Regions from separate parts of the Methylobacterium sp. NFXW15 genome, predicted to be linked through region 3. Evidence: predicted binding sites of a transcription regulator. Region 3 holds the regulator's gene; each other region holds the start of a gene.
The links. The regulator PhoB, encoded in region 3, activates phosphate uptake and scavenging genes when phosphate is short. The targets are predictions, from matches to a motif close to TGTCATNNANCTGTCAT.
Positions count from the first base shown of each region.

Region 1: the regulator PhoB is predicted to act here: its motif matches at 1,729-1,745, upstream of J4O73_RS06585 (ceramide glucosyltransferase).
Region 2: the regulator PhoB is predicted to act here: its motif matches at 5,685-5,701, upstream of J4O73_RS20290 (calcineurin-like phosphoesterase C-terminal domain-containing protein).

Region 1 covers NZ_JAGEKG010000002.1:463,548-471,301, reverse strand. The annotation lists gene J4O73_RS06600 (hypothetical protein) at 17-466, shown strand; gene J4O73_RS06595 (hypothetical protein) at 468-632, opposite strand; gene J4O73_RS06590 (histone deacetylase family protein) at 778-1,683, opposite strand; gene J4O73_RS06585 (ceramide glucosyltransferase) at 1,825-2,967, shown strand; gene J4O73_RS06580 (hypothetical protein) at 2,993-3,481, opposite strand; gene J4O73_RS06575 (hypothetical protein) at 3,747-4,217, opposite strand; gene J4O73_RS06570 (chromosome partitioning protein ParA) at 4,246-5,982, opposite strand; gene J4O73_RS06565 (metallophosphoesterase) at 6,320-7,159, opposite strand; gene J4O73_RS06560 (hypothetical protein) at 7,368-7,754, shown strand, end outside.
Region 2 covers NZ_JAGEKG010000010.1:116,820-124,573, forward strand. The annotation lists gene J4O73_RS20260 (hypothetical protein) at 1-257, opposite strand, end outside; gene J4O73_RS20265 (ferredoxin) at 532-762, shown strand; gene J4O73_RS20270 (NAD(P)/FAD-dependent oxidoreductase) at 755-2,044, shown strand; gene J4O73_RS20275 (cytochrome P450) at 2,070-3,323, shown strand; gene J4O73_RS20280 (DUF1465 family protein) at 3,357-3,887, opposite strand; gene J4O73_RS20285 (L,D-transpeptidase family protein) at 4,300-5,628, shown strand; gene J4O73_RS20290 (calcineurin-like phosphoesterase C-terminal domain-containing protein) at 5,753-7,396, shown strand; gene J4O73_RS20295 (type 1 glutamine amidotransferase domain-containing protein) at 7,403-7,754, opposite strand, start outside.
Region 3 covers NZ_JAGEKG010000008.1:237,942-245,695, reverse strand. The annotation lists gene pstC (phosphate ABC transporter permease subunit PstC) at 1-98, shown strand, start outside; gene pstA (phosphate ABC transporter permease PstA) at 112-1,005, shown strand; gene pstB (phosphate ABC transporter ATP-binding protein PstB) at 1,077-1,859, shown strand; gene phoU (phosphate signaling complex protein PhoU) at 1,891-2,604, shown strand; gene phoB (phosphate regulon transcriptional regulator PhoB) at 2,815-3,510, shown strand; gene J4O73_RS18730 (protein-disulfide reductase DsbD family protein) at 3,512-5,656, opposite strand; gene J4O73_RS18725 (M24 family metallopeptidase) at 5,688-7,514, opposite strand; gene J4O73_RS18720 (ribosome modulation factor) at 7,557-7,730, opposite strand.

The DNA of each region.
Region 1 (7,754 bases), on a different contig from region 3:
TTTCAGAGAGCTTTCCATGCCGCGTCTGCCTATCCTCCTCGCCGCCTGCCTCGCCCTGGCACCCGCTGTGGCCCACGCCGCCTCCTGCGACGACCTCACCCGGCAGATCGCCGGAGCGATTGGCGGCAAGGTGGGGCGGCGGTCTGGACCGAGCATCGACATCCGCATGGCGGGACCGAACAAGTTCGACGTGACCTGCCGGGCCGAGCCCATCGTGCAGGCGATCTCGGCCGAACCGCAGCCCTCCGCAGCCTTCTTCCGCGAACTCTCGACGGCGTCTGAAATCCTGACCGGAGAATTGGCCTCGACCGTGGAGCCGATCATCGCCAAGGCCTACCGCACGGCCCTCTCAGAGGGGCGGAAGTCCTTCATCCAGCAGGACGGCTGGTCCGCGAGCTGCTACGCCGATCCGACGAGCAGCACCATGCGCACGCTCTGCTCTGTCGGGCGCATCCCGCCGGGCTGACCTATCTGATCGGGGCAATGGCCCCGGTGACGACCGGCTCGACCAGGGACGCGCGCGCGGGCGCGGTCTTTTCGCGGTCGAGCTTGTCCGCCGACACCAGGGCGGCGGCGATCAACGCAGCGACCGCCAAAGTCGCCTTGATCGCTTCCCAAACCCGCGTCCACATGACGGACTCCCGACGCACTCCGGTTGAACGCCCCCTCGACAAGGAGCGGGCGTCTCAATTCCGGTGATCCTTGGGGTCGCTCCTTCCCAAAACCTTACGACGGTGAGATTTCACCGCATTGCACAACATTCGTGGCTCAAACGCCTCAACCCGCCGCCTCGGCGGCGAGGGCTTCGAAGACGAGCGCGTGGCGGTTGGCCAAAGCCTCGACATCGTGCGTGTAGCCACCTCCGATCACCCCGACGATGGGTAGCCCCCTCGCCCGCACCGCCCGGACCACGAACCGGTCACGGGCGGCAAGCCCTTCATCGGTGAGGTTCAGCCGACCGAGCCTGTCATCCCGGTGGGGGTCCACCCCCGCGTTATAGAAGACGATATCCGGCCGAACGGCATCGATGAGCGGAGGCAGGCGCGCTTCCAGCATCGCGAGGTACTCCGCGTCCTCCAGCCCATCCGGCAGGCCGATATCGAGATCGCTCGGAATCTTTTGGGACGGGTAGTTCTTCTCGCAATGAATCGAGAGGGTGAAGAGGTCGGGCTCGCGAGATAGGCAGTCGGCTGTGCCGTCGCCCTGGTGCACATCGAGATCGACCACCATCGCGCGACCGATCAAACCCTCCGCGCGCAAGGTCAGTGCCGCCACCGCCACGTCGTTCAGCACGCAGAAGCCGGCCCCTTGCGACCGCCGGGCGTGGTGGCTTCCCCCCGCAGCGCTTCCCGCGCAGCCATGCGATAGAGCGAGCCGGGCGGCCAGCACGGTCCCGCCGACACTGGCCCGGGAGCGGCGGACCAGCGCCTCGCTCACTGGCAGGCCAATATCCCGCTCGATGGCGCGCGGCACATCGCAAGCCAGGACACCGGCCACATAGGCAGGATCATGCGCCCGCTCCAACATGGGCGCATCCGCCAGTTCGGGCTGCACGAACCCATCCGGCACGAGGCCGCGCGTGCGTAAGGCCTCCGCCAGCAGGCCGTATTTGCGCATGGGAAAGCGATGGCCCTCGGGCAGGGTCGCCTCATAGGCGGGATGGAAGCAGATGGGGGGTCTCATGCCTCTCGCAACGATCCTTTCCGGGGCGGCGAACAAGCTGCACCGCGTCACACAACTGATATGCTGCGGCTGGTACCCGGCCGCCACGGGCGTAGGTGCGCCCCCACGACGCGCCCGGACCGGCGCCGACGGCTCTTTCGCATGATCAGTGCGCTGGACGGCCCTTTCCTGGCCTTCGTCGGCTGCCTCGCGATGTTGCTGGTCAATCTCGTCAGCCTCTCACTGGCAGGGCTGCGGCTTAGGCGCGCCATGCCGCGCTCGATCTTTCCCGAAGACGCGCCGGTCTCACTCATCCGCCCGATCTGCGGGCTGGAGCGTTTCAGCGAGGAGACGCTGGAAAGCGGCTTCCGCCTCGCCTACCGCGATTACGAATTAATCTTCTGCGTTGCCGATGCGGGCGATCCCGTCCTGCCCCTGGTGCAAAGGCTCATCGCCAAGCATCCGCATGTGGCGGCGCGGATCATCGTCGGGGAAGAGCGGATCAGCGACAATCCCAAGCTCAACAACTGCGTCCGCGGTTGGGACGCGGCGGCGCATGACTGGATCGTGCTGGCCGATTCCAATGTTCTGATGCCGCCGGACTATCTTCAGTCCCTTCAAGCGGCGTGGCGGCCCGATACCGGCCTCGTCTGTGCGACGCCCATCGGCGCCCAGCCGGACGGATTCTGGGCCTTGGTCGAATGCGCTTTCCTCAATACACTGCAAGCTCGCTGGCAATATGCGGGTGAAGCGGTCGGCCTCGGCTTCGCGCAGGGCAAGAGCATGCTCTGGCACCGGCCGTTCCTGAACTCGGTCGGCGGCATCCGGGCGCTTGCCCTTGAGATTGCGGAAGACGCCGCCGCCACCAAGGTGGTGCGCGCGGCTGGGAGGCGGGTCAACCTCGTCGCGGCCCCGTTCTCGCAGCCCCTCGGTAGGCGCAGCTTTGCGGAGATGTGGTCTCGTCAGATCCGGTGGGCGCGCCTGCGCCGCGTGACCTTTCCGCTATTCTTCGCCCCAGAAATCTTGAGCGGAATGCTGGTGCCCTGCCTTCTGACGGCGTCGGCGATCGGCTCTGCTGAGATGGTGCTCGGCCTCGGTCTGATGGTCGCCGTCATCTATGGCGGCGAACTCGCCCTCGCCGCCCGCGCCGGATGGCTTCGCTCTCCCATGCTGCTCGCGGCTTTCATCGCCCGCGACCTGTTCATCCCCTTCGTCTGGTCGATGGCGTGGATGCGCAGCGACGTCGTCTGGCGCGGCAACGCGATGGCGATCGAGACTAAACCGGGCCGTGTCAGGACGGCTTGAGGACGGGGCACCGTCCGCAAGCCGATCAAGGGAAGCTGAGGTTCGAGCGAACCGCTTCGGAGATCCGCGTCAGCCAATCTTCGGCCTCGCGGGCACGGTCCTCGGCCGCTAGGAGCCGATCTTCCAGGGTCTTCACGACGTTCGTCGCCCGGTGTTGGACTTCCTGCAGCATCCGCTCTGCCGCCAAAGCGCGCGCGTTGGCAGCGGCGATCTCGTCCTGCATGTTCGCGAAGATTTTTTGGGCCTGCATCTCCTGCTGATGCCGGCCCGCTTCGAGTTCTTGAATGTACTCGGCGGCATCCTGGATACGCTCGCAGACAGCCTGCCACTCTTCCTGCCCGAACCGCTTCATGTGCGCGGCGATATCGGTTCCGGTCTTCGACACCGAACTGCCCGATGCGCGCTCGACGGGGCTGAGGGACTTCAGTTCCTTGCGCATCGTCGGGGTCATCAAGAGCTGAGCAGGTTCCATGGTCCTCTCGCGCATCTCGACCGTTAGGTTGATCTCAGCCACCGCCCGCTCCGCTCCGGATCGCACCGCCGCTCGCCTGCGGCCACCTTCCGGCGGGAATGGCCCCTCCACCGGAGCCGCTCCCGTCCATGCATTAAGCGGCCCGGCTCGCCTGACCCCACGGCGGCATCCGCCACGGTTGCAGACCGCGAAGATGCCACCCCCGTCCCTCTCGCGGCACCCGGCTTCGTAAGCCAAGCGCGGCCTTAACCTCTTGTTCACCATACGGTTCTAAGACCGAACGGTCACAGAGGCGCCGCGGCAAACCCTAGTGAGAGTCGCTTTCGCCGGGGTGAAGCGGACGACGGAAGCTCGTGATGATCGTGTCGTGAAGACGCGACAGCCACGTTTCTGCATCGTTCGCGCGGACTTCGGCAGCGCGGGCGCGCTCCTCGGATTTGATCAGCCGACGCTCAAGCGCGGCGACCTGCAATTCGAGGGCCTTCACCTGTTCGGCCGAACGGCTGCTGACCTGATGGAGCTGCTGCTCAAGCTCGGTGGCGCGCTCCTCGGAGAAGCGGATTGCCTCGCTCGCTTCCTTGATCAGGTCGATGGCCGACTTGAAGTCGCGAACCGGTCCACCCTCGCTCGGCTGGGGCTGGGACGGGAAGAACGACACGTTGCCCGGCAGCGGGATCGGCTCGAAATTCTGCACGGCTTCAGCCGCAGCGGCGGCCGCTGCCGCATGAGCCTTCAGCGCGGCGTAGGCCGCCGCGTCGGCGTCGTCCTCGATGGGCATGCGAACCTGTTCCATCATGGTGACTCACTCACGCATTCATGTCGTTATTGAGTTTGTTGTCACGCCCTTCCCGCTCTGCAGCGACGAAAGGCGTAACATTGCTGTCTTCGCCGCGCTCTGCGCGAGCCTCCTGAGCCGCGAACCCAAGGAGGGCCGCAGGATCGACGCCGTGGAGGTTACGCACTGCGCGCTTAAGGGTCTCGTGCTGCTTCTGCAACGAGGCACGGGTTTCACGTGCGATATCGAGGGCACCCTGCGCCAGCGCCCGCTCCGACCGTTCGTTCTGTAATTCCTCGACCAGACGCCGGTTGGCGGCTTGCAACTCGGCCTTCTCGGCCTCGTGGCGGCGCCCAAGTTGCTCCATCCGGTCGGCCAGGGCCGTCACCCGGGTCTGGGATTGCTCCATCGCGGCTTCCTTGGCCGCCAGTGCCTTCGAGAGCATGTCGGCCCGCGCGTCGGCCTCAGCGCGCAGGCGCTGAGTTTCAGACACCCGCTCCGTCTGCCGCTGCAGCTCCGCCTGAAGTCCTTCGAGGCGCCGGTCGATCGTGGTCCGCTCGATCTGAAGCTCCTTCAGCGTGCGGTCGGCGGTCCGGGACGTTTCCTCACGCTCGCGCAGCTGGCTGCGGACTTGACTGAGAAGCTGTTCGAGCGTCGCGGCCCGGCCGAGCGACGCATCGAGCTTCATGGCGAGATTCGCACGGTCGGCGCGGATCGCCGACATCTCCGTCTCGTACTGGCCCTCCGCCCGCTCGCGAGCTGCGGTCTCGGCCGCGAGTTGCGCCTCCAGATCGCGGGCGCGCTGGCGCAGCACCTCGATCTGCTGGGTCAGCTCGACCACCCTGGCCTCGGCCTCGGACAGCCGCACGGCCTGCTCGCCGGCCAAGCTTTGCAGGCGGCGGGCATCCTGCTCGCTGAGGCTCAACCGCTCGCTCAGTTCGTTCAACTCGCGCTCGGCGCGAGTCATCGCCTGATCGGCCGCCTGCGCCTCGATACGCAGCGACTTGTTCTCGCCGGTCAGCGCGCGAACCTGCTCCGTCTCGGCGAACAATTGTCGCTCGAGGTTCTCCACCGCGACGGTCCGGTCTCGGATGCGGACGCGAAGCTCCTCGGTTTCGGCCTCTCGCTCGCGCAGCTGACCCTCAAGGCGATGCAACTCGTTCGAGGTGGCGGCCAACTCGTTCGCGCTCGTGGCGGCGCGGCCGTTCACCTCGTTCAACTCGCGATGCAGGTTGCGCATGTGCTCCTGCTCGCGGGCGAGCAGCACTTCGAGCTCAGCGATCTTGATTTTCGCCTGCGGTAGCTCATCCGCGACGCCCGCCAGCGGCTCGAGAATCTGGGCGAAATCCGTCTGAAGCGACTTCAAGTCGTCCAGCCGCTCCATCATCTGGCTGATGCGTACGCGCACCATCTCGTTGCGCTGGCCGATCGCGTCGAAGGCGCTGTAGGGATCGACCGGGGGTGCGGGCGGGGGCTCCGGCTGACGCTTCGCTTCCTGACGTCGCTCGGCCTGCTGCCGCTCCGCAAGCTGGCGCCGCGCCTCCTGCACTGCCTGCGGACTCAGTTCGGGATAGGTCTCGGGCTCCGGCTGATAGGCAGGCTGCGGCTTTTGCGGCGGCTGCTTCTGCTGCGGGGTCTGGCGCTTCGGCTCCGGACGCAGGGCCGACTCGAGCTCAAGTTCCGGAAGCCAGGCGGAGTTGTTACCACGGGAGGAATCAGATGATCCCGATCCCTGCCCGAGCAGACGCTTGATCGGCGTCCATGCCATTGTCCCGAACTCCTTCGCGCCGCGCCGACAAACGGCCGCCCTCGTCCCGCGCGCTGGAAAGACCCTATTGTTTTACCCGTCTCAAGACCAGAGCGCATGCACCCACTTTGAACATCCGAGAGGGCTCGGCGGGAGGTCGCGCGAGGCCTGCCACCGGTTTTTGTCCCTTAAAGTTGCCCCGCCACGATAGTACGCTCGCGTTGATCGTCGAAAGCCATCAGTTTCGGGCTTCAAACGTCGTCGCTGAATTCATCACGACACAAGACGTTTTCTGTTTGTTGCAAATTTGCAACTTTCTCCCACCACGTTTGCGGCCACCATCGCAAGTTGAACCTACCTAGCGGACTTGCAGGATGTCGATCGGGTCGGCCTGCGCGTCGTCGAAGATGCCGCAGGTGAACACCCCCGTATGGCAACCGTCCGTGTCAAGGTTGCAGCGATGCGGCAGGATTTCCGGCAAGCCATCGGCCTGAGGAAAATGACCGTGGACGACGAAGGGTGCCGCCCGATCGGGTGCGGGACTGACGGGTTTTCGGGCGCAGAGCAGGGTCGTGTCGTCCTGAAAGGCCATCTCGCCGACAGTGGGATCGATCGCGGCGTGAACGAAGACGCGCTGTCCATCCTCCACGTATCGGACCAAGCGTTGCCGCAGGTAATCGGTGTACCGCGCCGGGATGTCTGCGGCCTTGGCGACGCCGAAACTACGGAGGGTTTCACCGCCGCCGTGATACTCGAAGTTCCAGATAGACCGGGCATCCCCGCGCGCCGCCGCGAGAAGCATCATGTCGTGGTCGCCACACAACGCGGTGATGGCCGGTGTCTCGATGAGGTAATCGAGAACCTTTCGCGAATCGGGGCCGATGTTGATGTAGTCGCCGAGCACCAAGATCCGGTGCGGTTCGCCTGCAACCTGAGACGCGATGCGATCGAGAATGGCGCGAAACCCGTCGAAGCAACCGTGGATATCGCCGACGGCGTATGTGTTCATCCCACCCAAGCCTGTGAAGATCGAACCCGCGACAGCCCCCTCAGGTTTCGCGCCCGATCCGGCTGTGACGACACGCAGATGAAGGCCCTCCTTCCTTCCACGCGAAAACCTGATCACATTTTTCGTTTTGGCTGAAAAGGTTGGGGCGCCCCAGTTTCCACATTCGCGCCAGTTCTTCCACGCCGCCATCGGCACTGTAATATGTTAGCCCGGTCAGACGCCCCGGCGTGTCTGAGACTAAAATTGAAGATCTGGTGCAGTGCGCAAGATTAACTGTCCTTGCGCTTGAATGCGCAGAAGCCCCGCGAAAACAGGGAAAACAAGCCACGGATAGCACTCCGGGCCTTGAGTCATGGCGCCTTTCAGACAAAATTAATCTCATGGCTCGGTCACGAGCATGGCCTTCGTTCGGGCGTCGTCAAACATGTTTGCGAGCATCAATCCGGCAAGAAAATTACGGCTCGAGCGTGCCGAAGACTTTCAGTCACCCGCTGGTACGGAAAAATCGGCTTTGACGGCCACCAACGGCATCGCGACGATTCTTAAGGCTATAGGGTCATCAATCGATGAAGACCTGCCGAGGACTCCGATGCCCGAACAGAATTCCGACTGGCCGGCTCTGATCGAACGCATCCGCTCGACGGCGAGCCGCATGCGCGAGTCCGAGGCCAAGACCCGCGAACGCGCGATTCAGGTCGAGGATCTTCTCAGCCGCGCCCGAGCCGATATCCGGCTTGCCGAGGAACGGGTTCGCGCGGCCGAGGCCAAGGCTGCCCAGGCGGAG
Region 2 (7,754 bases), on a different contig from region 3:
CGCCGTGGCTGAGCAGCAAGCCGCTTCTGGGCGGCCACCTTCCTGCGCTGGACCCTCGGCGATGTCCGCGCCGACTCCGAGAGGGCGGCCGGAGTGTCGGGTGCGGCAGCCTGAGGCGCCGGAGCCGCAGGGGCGGCCTTGGCGGTTTCCGGCGGCCGTGGGGGCGGATCGGTCCATGTGGAGCCATCCGCCGCATGCACCGCGACCGTGCTGCAAAGAAAGGCAATGACGAGGCTGGAGCGCACGCCGAACGGCATGAAGACCTCCCGAAAAGGTGCTGCCGCACGAGCGGCGCAAGATTGCCAAACTGTATACAGCAATTGCGTGATTCGAGATATGGCGCGCCGCAATGAGCGACAATCTTTTATAGATGGATTGTCAGTCGATCCGGCGATTAAGTTAATCCTGTCATCGCGGAAGGATTGATCTCTCTCGTCGCATTTCGCCCGTTTCGGTGCGAACGATTCCCCTTTTGGTGCGATGCGAAGATCTGGCACGGAACCGCGATGGCTGCGCGTGGTTTGCAGGCCGATGCCAACGGACACTTCACCGGACGCCACCCCCCTCAGGGTCAGCGTCGATCTCAATCTCTGCCAAGCGTATGCGCAGTGCTGCTACGCGGCGCCGCGTCATTTCCGCATCGAGGGACGCGAGGCGCTCTTCTACGATCCTGCACCCTCGGCCACCGACCGCCTCGATATCGAGCGTGCCAGGCTGGCCTGTCCGGTCCAGGCGATCCGCGTCGAGGATCCCAATGCCTGACCGGGCGTCCGAACCACCTCCGGAGCGGATCGTCATCGTCGGGGCAGGGCTTGCGGGCCTGCGCGGAGCCGAGGCGATCCGTGCCGCCGGATTCGAGGGCACACTCACCATCGTCGGGGACGAGCCGCACCGGCCCTATGACCGGCCGCCCCTCTCGAAGCATGTGCTGCTGGGCTTGGTCCCTGCGGAGGCGAGCCGACTCCCGAGCGAACTCGATGATGCCGTGACGTGGCGCCTCGGTGTCGGAGCACGATCCCTCGACCGGGCGGCCCGGCGGCTGCATCTCGCGGACGGTCAGAGTCTCGATTACGATCGGCTCCTCGTCGCGAGCGGAACGCGGGCGCGGCCCTGGATCCATGACGACGAGGCGCGGCTCGACAACGTCTTCACCATCCGCACCCGCGACGACGCCGCCTTGCTGCAGCTTGCACTGGCGAAGAGGCCCCGGCGAGTGCTCGTGATCGGCGCGGGCTTCATCGGGTGCGAGGTCGCCTCGGTCTGCCGCGAACTCGACCTTCCCGTGGCGCTCGTCGACCCATCGCCTGCGCCGCTCACGCGCGTGCTCGGCGCGACGGTCGGAAAGCTGATCGGTGAGATCCATGAAAGCCGGGGCGTCGAAATGCGCTTCGGCACTGAGGTGTCGCATCTCGACCATCGGGATGGACGTGTGACGGGCGCCATCTTCGCGGATGGCGAGCGGCTTTCCGGGGATGTCGTCGTCGTCGCCCTTGGCGCCGTGCGCAACGTCGAATGGCTCGCCGGGGCTGGCCTCTCGGCGGATGAGGGCGGGGTCGATTGCGACGAGCACGGCTTCGTTCTCGATGAGCAGGGAAACCCGGATCACGCCCTTGCGGCGGCGGGGGATGTCGCCCGCTTCCCGCACCCGCTTTATGGCGGGCGCCGGGTCGCGCTGGAGCATTGGGGCCATGCGGTTGCGCAGGCGGAGTATGCGGGGCGGCTGCTCGCGGGCGCCGATCCCGTCGCGCCCTACGCGGCGGTACCGAACTTCTGGTCGACGCAGGGCGATATGGTCGTGAAGTCGGTGGGCCTCACGGATGGGGCGGATGCCGTCGCCATCGTGCAGGGCGACCCGGCCGAGCGCCGCTTCCTCGCCGTCTACGGACGAGCCGGGCGCTGTATCGCGGCCCTGTCCGTCGACAGCGCCCGCTGGCTTCCCGCCTATGCCGAGAAGGTCGCGACCGCCGCGCCGTTCCCTCCGGTCGAGGCCACCACCGACCGCCCCCTGCGTGAGCCCGAGATCCAAGATCCGGGCTTCGCCTGACCAAACGGCTAGGAGTCAAAAAAAGATGGCCGACGCCACCCTCCTGTCGCAGGTGAAGGACCCCGCGAACCGCGCGAATCCCTACCCGCTCTATGCGCGACTGCGCCAGAACCCGGTCTCTCATCAGGAGGACGGCACGCCGGAGGGCACGTGGGTGGCCGCGAGCCATGGCGCGGTCGCAAGTCTGCTCGGTGACCCGCGGGTGAGTTCGGAAACGCTGCCGCCCGCCGACAGGCCGAAGACTGGCAATCCGTTGAAGGATTACCTGATCAAGCCGATCAAGGACCGGATCACCGATCAGCACCGTCCCTTCATCTTTCGCGATCCGCCCGACCATGACACGTTGCGCGCGGCGGTGATGCACCAATTCACGCGGGAGCGCGTGCAGGGGATGCGGGAGCGATCCGATCGGCTCGTGGCGGAACTGCTCGATGCAAAGCGCGACGCCCATCGCTTCGACGCCGTGGACGACCTTGCCTATCCCTTGCCGGTGACCGTCATCTGCGAATTGTTCGGTGTGCCCCGCGAGGACGAGCCGCAATTCCATTCTTGGGCGACGCAGCTCGCCACAGCGCTCGAACCCGACAGCCTCACGGATGACGAGACCCGCGCGGAAAACAGCCGGACCTTCGATGCCATCGCCGATTACATGGCGGGTCTGATCAAGGATAAGCGGCGCCATCCCAAGGACGACATGCTCTCGGGCCTCGCCAACGAGGCGACGCCCTCGGGCGTGAAAATGGGCGACTACGACCTGATCGCCACATCGGTGCTGATGCTCGTCGCAGGCCACGAGACCACGGTGAATCTCATCACCAACGGCCTCCTGACCCTGCTGCGCCACCCGGACGAGCTCGAAAAGCTACGGGCCGATCCCGCCCGCGCGCCGAAGGTGGTCGAGGAATTGTTGCGTTACGAGCCGCCTGTCCAATTCCGGACCCGCACGACACTGAGCCCGATCGACATCGCCGGCGTGACGATCCCGGAAGGCGCGGACCTCGTGCTGCTGCTTGCTGCCGGCAATCGGGACGCCTCCGTCTTCCCCGAGCCCGATCGGTTCAATCCGGATCGGGTCGGCATCCGCCATCTCGGCTTCGGCGGATCGCTGCATTACTGCGTCGGCGCACCACTCGCCCGGTTCGAGGCCGAATCGGCTCTCACCGCCCTGACGCGTCGCCTGAAGAGCCCCCGCCTCGTCGAGGACCCGCCGCCCTACCGGCCGGGTGCGGCCCTGCGCGGGCCGAAGCATCTGCATGTCGCCATCGAGGGGATGGAATAGCGACTCGACTTAGGGCCGAGGCGCTCTCGTCCCTCAGCCCTCGCGCCGCCCGAACACCGCATGAAGCAGGCCCTGCTGGGCCGCGACCGGGCTCTCCACCGGGCGGGGCGTCGGCCGGTCTTCAGTGATCAGCCCGTCTAAGTGCAGGATGCGAGAGTGCAAGCGGCGGGTGCGCATGATCAGTTCCTGAAGCCGCAGCGGCAGAAGCGCGAAGGCTTCCGCCTTCGGCGGCTCGGTGGCGCCGAGCTTCACCCGATGCTTCTCCTCGGTCGCCTGGGCGGGCGTCATCTCGCCCTCGGCCACGGCGCGCTGCACCAGAAGCCACGAGGCGATCTGCATGAGCAGCGTGGTGAGGCGCATGCTCTCGGCCGCGTAGCTCAGGGTCGCGTCTCGCGAGACGAGGCGAGACTCGTCGCGCCCGTCACCGTCGAGGTAGCCCGCCGTTTCCTCCACGAGGGCCATGCCGTCGCGGAACAGGGCCTTGAATGCATCCGAGTGAACGTAGCTGGCGCCGAACTCCACCCAGTCCCGGTTGTCCCGAAACGTGACGTCGTATCCGTTCATCCTGCCTCCTGTGCCGCGGAGCGGCCCCGTCTGTCCCGGGCCGGACCAACCCCCGGCGGATCTCGCGGTGGCAACGCAATCCTAGCGCCTTACTCGCGCCGATGCGAAGTTGACCTCTCGTTAACCTTAAACCGCCAGAACGGCCGATCGGCGAATCTTCGAGAGAATGTGAGCAGATCGCCGCCGTCTCCGTGATCGCCGCTGCGTAGCCGCCTGTGGATCGCGATTCCGGCTCATCGACTGTGGCGTGCGGGACGCACTCGCCCGAAGGTGGGCGTCGACGTGCGCCGCCGCACGGCGGCGCCACATTCCGGCCCCTTCGATAGGGAGTGTTAAAACCCGACACGACACGGTGCGGCCATCGTCACAGGCCGTCCGTGCCAACCGAAATCTGGACCAGAGCCAGCCACCGATGCGCAATCAGGCACCATCCCGGTTCACCACCCCCCGCCTCACGGCCCTGCTCGGACTCGCCCTCGGCACAGCCGCGGCGTCCGCCGCCATGGCCGCTCCGGCGCGTGATCAATCCGGTTACGCGCAGGCCGAATGGGCGCAGGATTACGCGGCGCCCGCCGCAATGCAGGTTCAGCGCGAGACCGTGCCGATCCTTTCGCCCCAGACCGTGGCGGCCACCGAGCAGATGGTCGAGAAGTACCGCGAGATCGTCTCGCGCGGCGGCTGGCGCCCGGTGAACGGCGCTGAGCGCCTGCGCATCGGCTCGAAGGGCCCGGCCGTGGCCGCCGTCCGGCAGCGCCTGATCGTGACGGGCGATCTCGACCCGGCCTCGGCCAATACCGGCGTGTATGATTCCTACGTCGCGGCGGGCGTGAAGCGCTTCCAGGCCCGCCATGGCCTCAGCCAGACCGGCGCCATGAGCGCGGCGACCGAGCAGGCCATGAACGTGCCCGCCGAGATCCGCCTGCGCCAGCTCGAGACCAACGTGCTGCGCCTGCGCTCCTATTCGGGCGATCTCGGACGCCGCTTCGTCATCACCAACATCCCGGCCGCCCTGGTGCAGACCGTCGAGGACGGGCGCATCGTGACGCTGCATGCGGCGGGCGTCGGCAAGATCGATCGCCAGTCGCCGATCATGAACACCAAGGCGACGCAGATCAATTTCAACCCGACCTGGACGGTCCCGGCTTCCATCGTGAAGAAGGACCTGATCCCGAAGATGCAGAAGGATCCGAACTACCTCACGGATAACCGGATCCGCATCCTGTCGAACGGTCAGGAAGTCTCGCCGAAGGCGGTGAACTGGAACTCGGACGAGGGCACCCGCTATACCTACCGTCAGGATTCGGGCGCCGACTTCAACTCAATGGGCATCGTCCGCATCAACATCCCGAACCCCTACGGCGTGTTCATGCACGACACGAACACCAAGGGTGTGTTCGGCGACGACTTCCGCTTCATCTCCTCGGGCTGCGTGCGCGTGCAGAACGTACGCGAGTACATCACGTGGCTGCTCAAGGACACGCCCGGCTGGGGCCGCGAGCAGGTCGAGCAGGCGATCGAGAGCGGGAAGCGCGTCGATGCCACCCTGTCGTCGCCGGTGCCGGTCTACTGGACCTACATCACCGCCTGGGCGACCCCGGACGGCGTCGTGCAGTTCCGCGACGACATCTACAAGCGTGACGGCGTGAACGTGCCTTCGACGATCAGCGCCCCGACCCCGGTCGCCAGCGCCGAGTCGACCATGCCGCAGACCTTCGAGCCGGGCGACGAAGACGCCAACTGATCGCTCGACCCTCTGAAATGAGATGGCCCGCGCTTCCCCGAAGCGCGGGCCTTTTTCGTGGTCGAACTGTCACGCGACGGTCGCGGAAATCTGGTGGTTCGGCCACGCAATCGAGGAGCCGACGATGCCGCCCCTGACCCGTCGCGAGACCCTCGCAAGTACTCTCGCAGGAACCCTTGCCGGTGCCGCCGCCCTGACGCTCGCGTCGGGGCATGCCTCAGCGCAATCCACCGAGGCGACGGGCACCATCTACGCCCTCGACGGCGCGGCCCGCTCGCCTCTGCCGGGCGTGCTCGTATCGAACGGGCAGGAAGTGACTCGCACCGATGCGCAGGGGCGCTACCGCTTGCCGCTGCCGGGCGACGGCGCGGTCTTCGTGATCAAGCCACGGGGCTACGCCCTACCGCGCGATGCCGACAACGTCGTCCGCCACAGCTACATCCACCAGCCCGAGGGGACGCCGAAGGATCTCGGCCTGCGCTACCGGGGCGTCGACCCGACCGGTCCGCTTCCCTCCACCATCGACTTCACCCTGACGAAACAGGACGAGCCGGAGGATTTCGACGTCCTGCTCTTCACCGATCCGCAGCCCGAAAGCCGCCACGAACTCGATCACGTCCGTGACACGGCTGTGAATCGCGCGATGGCCATTCCGGCGGCCTTCGGCATCACCACCGGGGACGTCCTGTTCGATGACCTGTCGCTCTACGGCCGGTCGAACGCCATCGTCGGGCGGATCGGCATTCCCTGGTATTCTCTGCCCGGCAACCACGACCTGAACATGCAGGCGCCCGATGCTCGCTTCAGTCGCGAGACGTGGAAGCGCGTCTTCGGCGCGCCGTCCTTCGCCTTCCAGCACGGCAAGGCGCTGTTCGTGATGCTCGACAACGTCGTGTGGCTCGGGCCGCCCGTCGCCACGGGGGCGAACACCTACGAGGGGCGGATCGGCGAGCGGAACCTCGCGTTCCTGCGCAACTTGCTGGACCAGGTCCCGTCCGACACCCTGATCGTCCTGGCGACTCATATTCCGTTGCACACCGATTCAGCGACCGGCAGCAAGCAGAACGAGACCGCTGACCGGGCAGCGCTTCTGGAGATCGTGAAGGGGCGGAAGGTGCTCGCGATCTGCGGGCACACCCACACGACCGAGCACCATTACCTGACGGACGATCTGCACCATCACGTCCTCACCGCCGTGTCGGGATCGTGGTGGAGTGGGCCGGACACGCGAACTGGGATCCCTTCCGCCGACAGCCGTGACGGGACACCCAACGGCTTCCATGTCCTGTCGGTGCGCGGCACGGCCTACACGACCCGCTACGTGCCCGCCCAGGGCGAGCCCGACGGCGCGATGCGGATCGCCTTCGAGAGCCAGATCCGCACCGGCGCCACGGAAATGGTGCGCGCCACCCGGCCGATGGAGGGCCTCCGCCCGCCGATCCCGCAGGACGCCCTGACCGATGGGATGGTGGTGGTGAACGTGTTCGATGGCGGGCCGAAGACGCGTCTTACGGTGCGAGTCGGCGGGCGTGATCCCGAGCCGATGGTCCGCACGCGGCGGCCCGATCCATTCGTGACCGAACTCTTCGCCCGGTATCCCGAGACGAAGAAGCCCTGGGTTCAAGCCATCCCCTCGAGCCATATCTGGACGGCGCGCCTCCCGGCGGACCTGCCGCCGGGCGCGCACCGGATCGGTGTGGAGGGCAGCGACGAATACGGCCGTCCCATCCGGTCCGCCGCGGTTCTGGAAGTGACCCGCGGCGGGTAGGGTGGCTCAGGCCGCGAGCTGGCGCTGGCCGTGGCTTCCCTCACCGATCTCCTCGATGATCTTCGCGCAGAAGGCATCGAGGTCGTTCGGGTTGCGGCTGGTGATGATGCCCTGATCGGTCACGACTTCCTTGTCATGCCACTTGCCGCCCGCGTTGATCACGTCGGTCTTGATCGACGGGAATGACGTCATGTCACGGCCTTTGGCGGCTCCGGCTTCGATCAGCAGCCACGGGCCATGGCAGATCGCAGCGACGACCTTGCCGCTCGTCAGGAACGTCTTGATGATCTCCAGAGCCTTCGGCTCAAGGCGCAGCTTGTCCGGGTTGATCTGACCGCCCGGCAGGACCAACGCGTCG
Region 3 (7,754 bases):
TCAACGCCCTGATGGCGCTCGGCTGCATCCTGTTCGTCATCACCTTCATCGTGCTGATCATCGCGCGGCTGCTGACCCGCCGCGTTCGGGCCGCCTGAGGAGACCATCGCCATGGACGCGACCAATCCCCTCGTGACGGCTCCGGCGCCGCAGCGCGCCAGCCGCGTCCGGCCCGGCCGCCGGGTGGCGGACCGGATCCTGCGGGTCTCCTGCCTCGTGGCCACGGTGGTCGGGGCGATCGTCCTCGGCTCGATCCTGCTGATGCTGATCGTCCGGGGCGTCCAGGGGTTCACCCCGTCCCTGTTCACGCAGCCGACCCCCGGCCCCGGCTCGGAGGGAGGCGGCATCGCCAACGCGATCCTGGGCAGCCTCGTGCTCACCACGATCGGCATCGTGGTCGCGACGCCGATCGGCGTGATGGCGGGCACCTATCTTGCGGAATACGGGCGGAATTCGAAGCTCGCGGATCTGATCCGCTTCCTCAACGACATCCTGCTCTCGGCGCCGTCCATCCTGATCGGCCTGTTCGTCTACACCCTGATGGTGCGGCCGATGGGGACCTATTCCGGCTGGGCCGGCGGCGTGGCGCTGGCGATCATCGCGGTGCCGGTGATCGTCCGCACCACCGAGGATATGCTGCGGCTCGTGCCGGGCACCCTGCGCGAGGCCGGCGCGGCGCTCGGCGCGCCCCCCTCCGTCGTCATCACCAGCGTGACGTGGAAGGCGGCCTCGGCGGGCATCGTGACGGGCATCATCCTGGCGCTGGCCCGCATCGCGGGCGAGACCGCGCCGCTCCTGTTCACGGCGCTCAACAACAATTCCTGGTTCTCGGCCAACCTCATGGGCGGCGTCGCGAACCTTCCGGTGATGATCTACCAGTTCGCGCTTTCGCCCTATCCGAACTGGCAGGGTCTCGCCTGGGCCGGCGCCCTCCTGATCACCGGGACCATCCTGGCCCTGTCGATCGTCGCCCGCATCGTGATCAAGCCCCAGCGTTCCCGCTGACCCCGCGTGACGTACGATCCCACCACGAGGACATGACGATGAACGCCGCCTCCGCAAGGCCGACAGGTGCCATGGGCCACAACGCCCCTGCCGCCGGCCGGGCCGTCCGCATCGCCGTGAAGGACCTGAACTTCTACTACGGGTCGTTCCACGGCCTGAAGAACGTCAACCTCGACTTCTACGATCGGCAGGTGACGGCGCTGATCGGCCCCTCGGGCTGCGGAAAGTCGACCCTGCTGCGGTGCTTCAACCGCATCTACAGTCTCTACCCGGAGCAGCGCGCCGAGGGGCAGATCCTGCTCGACGGGCGCAACGTGCTCGATTCGAACGTCGACCTGAACGAGCTGCGGTCACGCATCGGCATGGTGTTCCAGAAGCCGACGCCGTTCCCGATGTCGATCTACGACAATGTCGCCTTCGGCCTGCGCCTCTACGAGAAGCTGCCCAAGGCGGAGCTCGACGTCCGTGTCGAGGAATCCCTGCGCAAGTCCGCCCTCTGGGACGAGGTGAAGGACAAGCTCAAGCAGCCCGGCACCGGCCTTTCCGGTGGCCAGCAGCAGCGCCTCTGCATCGCCCGCACCGTGGCGCAGCGTCCGGAGGTGATCCTGTTCGACGAGCCGACCTCGGCCCTCGACCCGATCTCGACCGGCCGCATCGAGGAGCTGATGGAGCAGCTGCGCGACGAGTTCACCATCGTCATCGTCACGCACAACATGCAGCAGGCGGCCCGCATCTCGCAGTACACGGCCTTCATGTATCTCGGCGAACTGGTCGAGTTCGACCAGACCAACAAGATCTTCATGAACCCCACCGAGCGCCGCACCCAGGACTACATCACCGGCCGCTTCGGCTGAGCCACAGATCAGGATTCGCGGAGGTCTCGCCATGCCCGGCCATATCGTCACGTCCTACGACACGGACCTAGAGGACCTGCGCCGGTCGATCTCGGAGATGGGCGGCGTCGCCGAGAAGATGACCGGCGAGGCGACCCTCGCCCTCGCCCGCAAGGACGAGAACCTCGCCCAGGCGGTGATTCTGGCCGACAAGCGGCTCGACACGCTCCAGCGCGAGATCGAGGAGAAGGCGGTCCTGCTCATCGCCCGCCGCCAGCCCATGGCGGTGGACCTCCGCGAGACCATCTCGGCCATCCGCGTCTCGGGCGATCTCGAGCGCATCGGCGACCTCGCCAAGAACGTCGCCAAGCGTGTCACCGCCATCGCCGACCAGTCGCCCGCGCAGAAGATCGTGCTCGGCGTACGCCACATGAGCGACCTCGCCGAGGGGCAGCTCAAGGACGTGCTGGACGCCTATGCGAGCCGTGACATCAAGGCCGCCCACGACGTGTGGGAACGGGACGGCGAGATCGACGCCCTGTACAATTCCCTGTTCCGCGAACTCCTGACCTACATGATGGAGGATCCGCGCAACATCTCGTTCTGCACGCATCTCCTGTTCTGCGCCAAGAACGTGGAGCGCATCGGCGATCACACCACCAACATCGCCGAGACTATCCATTATCTTCAGACCGGCGAGATCTTCATGGGCGAGCGCCCGAAGAACGACGCCTCGAACTACACGACGGTCGTGCCGGGCGCCTAAGAGCTCCTCATAGAACTCCCGTTCACCGGGAGTTCTCCCCCTGGCCTCGACGGCTTAGCGGGAATTTTGTGAGAGGCTCTCAGGCCCGGCAGGACCTGACCCATCGACGGCGCGGCCCTCGCTCAGGAAGGCCGCGCGGCGTAACAGCGTTGCCCGGACCCCTCGGTCGCCTTCGGCCGGGGGCATCCGGCGTGGAATGGACCACCGGCCATGCGTGTCCTGATCGTCGAGGACGAAGAGGCGCTCACCACCCTCCTGCGGTACAATCTGGAGGCAGAGGGCTTCAGCGTCGATTCCGCCGCGCGGGGCGACGACGCCGAGTTGCTGCTCGCCGAGCGCACCCCCGACCTCGTCCTGCTCGACTGGATGCTTCCGGGCCTGTCGGGCATCGAACTCTGTCGCCGCATCCGGGCGCGTCGCGAGACCGAGCGTCTGCCGGTCATCATGCTCACCGCCAGGGGCGAGGAAGGCGACCGGGTACGCGGCCTCGGCACCGGTGCGGACGATTACATCGTCAAGCCGTTCTCGGTGCCGGAATTGCTGGCGCGGGTGCGCGCCCTCCTACGCCGCGCCAAGCCCGCCCATGTCGCCGACCGGTTGGCGGCGGGTGACATCGAGCTCGACCGCACCGGTCATCGCGTCCGGCGCGGCGGCACCGAACTCCATCTGGGGCCGACCGAGTTCCGGCTGCTCGAATTCCTGATGCTCAGCCCCGGCCGGGTCTTCTCCCGCGAGCAATTGCTCGACGGCGTGTGGGGCCACGACGTCTATATCGACGAGCGCACCGTGGACGTGCATGTCGGCCGCCTGCGCAAGGCGCTCAACGGGCCGCGCCAGACCGACCCGATCCGCACCGTGCGCGGCTCGGGCTACGCCTTCGACGAGACCTTCTCCCTCGAAGCGTGATCTAGCGGACCGCGGCCGTGCGGTCGGGGATGGCGGACAGGGCGTCCAGCACTGTGCCCTCCGTGAGGATCTGCGGCAGCACCTGCGGCTCGCCCTGCGTGTAGAGCAGGTAGAGCGGCACGCCGCTGCGGCCGTGTTCTTCGAGCAGACGGGTGATCTCCGGGTTCTGGTTGGTCCAGTCACCCTTCAGGTAGGTGACGCCCTTGGCCCGCATCGCCGCCTGAACGGACGGTCGCGACAGCGAGGTGGTCTCGTTGACGGCGCAGGTGATGCACCACGCCGCCGTCAGGTTCACGAAGACCGGGCGCCGCGCGTCGCGCAAGGTATCGAGCCGCGTCCGGCTGAACGGCTCGGTGCCCTCGGAAGCGGCCTGCGCCGTCGACAGGGCAGGCTGCTGCGACAGGCCGAAGCCCAAAGTCACCACGGCGATGACCGCGAGGCCGGCCAACCCCTGGAAGATTCGCTCCCCGAGGGGAGTCGCGTTGCGGCTGCGTTCCCAGGCCCAGGCCGCGAAGCCCACGAGCACGACGCCGATGAGCGCTGCGAACAGGCCGCGCGCATCGACCTGCTGCGCCAGCACCCAGATCAGCCACGCCGCCGTGGCATAGACCGGGAAGGCAAGCGCCTGCTTCAGCGTCTCCATCCATGCGCCGGGGCGGGGAAGGATCCGTACGGCGCCGGGCCACAGGGTCAGAGCGAGGAAGGGCAGCGAGAGGCCGAGCCCGAGGGCGGCGAACACCGCCAGCGCCACGGCGGGTCCCTGCGTCAGCGCGAAGCCCACCGCCGCGCCCATGAAGGGAGCGGTGCAGGGAGTGGCGACGAGCGTTGCGAGCACGCCGGTGAAGAACGAGCCCGAGAGTCCGGCCCGGCGGGTCAGGCCGTCGCCGATCCCCGCGAATCGCCCGCCGAGGGAGAACACCCCCGACAGGCTCAAACCCACCGCGACGAGCAGATAGGCAAGACCGGCCACGACCGGCGGCGATTGCAATTGGAAGCCCCAACCGAGGCTCGCCCCGCCGCCCTTCAGACCGATCAGCAGCCCGGCAAGCCCAAGGAAGCTCGCGAGCACGCCCGCCGTGTAGGCGAGGCCGTGAAGCCGCACCCGCCCCAGACTCTCGCCCGACTGGCGGACGAGGCCGAGCACCTTGATCGAAAGGACCGGGAAAACGCAGGGCATCAGGTTGAGAATAAGCCCGCCGAGCAGCGCGAGACCGATCGCTGCCAGGAGCGTCGGCTGGTCCGCCGGCTGGGAAGGGGCGCCGGAGGATGCGGGAGTGCTCGCGGACGGCATGGCCGAGGGCACCGCCGCGGGCTCGTCGCCATAGGCGAAGGCGAGGCGCACGACGCCGTTGCCGGTCTCTTCCTCCACCGTCAGCACGCCGGGCAGGGACCCGGGGAAGGTCTTGTCGTCCCCCCGCGCCAAGGTGAGATGCAGACCCTGGTCATCGACGCTCAGCGTCTGTTCGGCGGCGTTGTCGATCGCCGTCTCGCCATAGGGGAAATAGGCAGCGGATTTGATCGAATCCGGCTTCAGGCCGCTCGCGGCGAAATCCAGGCGGATCCGGTCGCCCTCGCGGGAAAGACGCTGTGGCCAGACCGGCGCGACGGGCAGGGCGGCCCGCGCGCGGGCGAACAGGGCAGCGTTGGCCGGATCGGGCGTCGCCTTGCCGACCGGCAGAGTCAGGCTCAGATCGGCCGAGCCCGGAATGCACTCCGTCTCGCAAACGAGATAGGTCAGCTTGCCCGCGAGCCGCACCGGTTCGGCCGGATCGAGGCTCGGCGGCGGCGAGACCGGCACGAGGAGCGTCACCTCGCCCTCGTAGCCGTAGTTCATCAGCGTCGCGATCGGGATGCGGTGCGGCGCGGGCCAGCGGAGGCCCCCGGTGCCGAACCCGGCGGGCAAAGTCCACGTGATCTCCGGCGGAAGGCCGGAATCGCCGGGATTGCGCCAGTAGACGTGCCAGCCGGGCTTCAGCGTCATCGTGACGGCGAGGGTGAAGGGCGTGCCGCCCGCAACCGCCTGCGGCTCCGCCGCGAGGCTCGCCCGCACGAGATCGGCGGGCGGACGCAGGCCCTGAGCCTGGGACGGGCCGAGACTCGAAGCGAAGCCGAGGCAGGCAAGGAGCAGGAGAAGGCGGGCGATCATGCGAAACTCTTCGCGCCGGATTGGGGCCGCATCATGCGCCGAGCGGGGCCGTCGCCGTCTCCAGCCAGTCCCGCGTCGGCGCGTCGAGGAGCGGCGCCAGCGCCTCCCGCACCCGCGCGTGGTAGGAGTCGATCCAGGCGCGCTCGCTCGTATCGAGCAGGGCCGGTTCGATGAGACGGCGATCGTAGGGGGCGAGGGTCAAGGTCTCGAAGCCGAAGACCGGCCGCTCCCCGCCCTCCACCGCACGCGGCTCGACGAGGACGAGGTTCTCGATGCGGATGCCGTAGCGCCCGGTCGCGTAGTAGCCGGGCTCGTTCGAAAGGATCATGCCCGGCTCCAAGGCCACGGTGCCGGTCTTGGCGATGCGTTGCGGCCCCTCGTGCACGGAGAGGAAGGCGCCAACGCCGTGGCCGGTGCCGTGGTCGAAATCGAGCCCGGCCCGCCACAGGGGGAGACGGGCCAGCGCATCGATCTGCGCGCCGGTCGTTCCTTTCGGAAACACCGCGCGGGAGATGGCGACGTGGCCCTGCAGCACGCGGGTATAGCGGTCCCGCATCTCGGGGGTTGGTTCGCCGATGGCGAGCGTCCGGGTGATGTCGGTGGTGCCGTCGGGATATTGCGCGCCGGAATCGACGAGAAACAACTCGCCTGGGCCCACCGCACGGTCGGTCTCCCGCGTCACCCGGTAATGGACGATGGCGCCGTTCGCGCCCGAGCCGGAAATGGTCGGGAAGGACACGTCGCGCAGGTCGCCGCCCGCCGCGCGGAAATCCTCCAACGCTTCGACGGCGGCGATCTCGGTGAGGTTGCCGGAGGCCACCGCGCCGTCGAGCCAGGCCAGGAAGCGCACGACGCTCGCCCCGTCGCGCAGGTGAGCGGCACGGGTGCCCGCGATCTCGGCCCCGTTCTTGACTGCCTTCATGGCGGTGATCGGGTCCTTGCCGACATCGACCGTGCCGCCCGAGGACTCGACGCGCTCCTTCAAGGCGACGGCCCCCGTCGCTCCGTCGAGGCGCACGCGAGCCCCTGAAAGGGCGGCGATCCCCTCATCCAAGTCGAGGCGGGGGCCAATCTCTGCGACGGCTTCGAGGGCCGCATGCAAGGCCGGGTCGATCTCGCCCGAAACGAGATAGAGCCGCGCCCGGCCCTCACGGGGTAGGATCGCGTAGCCCAGCGCCAGGGGCGTGTGGCCGATATCGCCGCCGCGCAGGTTGAAAGCCCAAGCAAGGTTGTGGGGGTCCGAGATCACCAGGGCGTCGCAGGAATCGGCGACGAGTGCCGCCCGCACCCGCGCGAGCTTGTCCGCCGATGATTCCCCGGCCAGGGTCTCGGGCTGGATCACGACCCGCCCGGCGGGAGGCTTCGGGCGGCCCGCCCAGCAGGAGTCGACCGGGTTCTCGGCCAAGGCTCGCAGGGTGCCCCCGGCCTTGGACGCCGCCCGTTCGAGGCGGGCGACGCCGTCCGGCGTGTGCAGCCAGGGATCGTAACCGAGCACTCGGTCCCGGCCGAGATGCTCGGCGATCCACGCCTCGGCATTGCTCTCCGCCAGGGGCACGACGGTGATCAGGCCGGTATCGACCTGCGCGGGCGCCTGGAGGGTATAACGCCCATCGACGACGAGCGCGGCGCTGTCGGCGAGGATCACCGCCGTTCCGGCTGAGCCCGTGAAGCCGGTGAGCCACGCGAGCCGCTCGGCATTGTCGGGGACGTATTCCGATTGATGCTCGTCGGCGCGGGGGACGACGAAGCCGTCCACTCCCGCCTCGCGCAAGGCGGCGCGGAGGGCGGCGATCCGCTCGGGCCCCTTGCGGTGGCCGGGATCGTCGAAAGTCTGAAAGCGGCGGCGGGTCTCGGTCATGACGTGAATCTATCGCCCGGGGCCACCCTCGGGCAACGGATGTCAGGACGCGTCCGGCGTCGGAGTAGTGGGCATCCCGTCATAGCCTTCGAGCCATTCGACCCGCTCGCGCGATTCCGCCGGATAGGGGCATGCATCCTTCGGGCGGCCATGGGTACGGGCACGGGCGCCCTCGGCGATCGGATCGGGCGTCTCGGAGGCGGGTGTGTCGGTCATGTCTCTTGAGATGAGAGGTCTCAC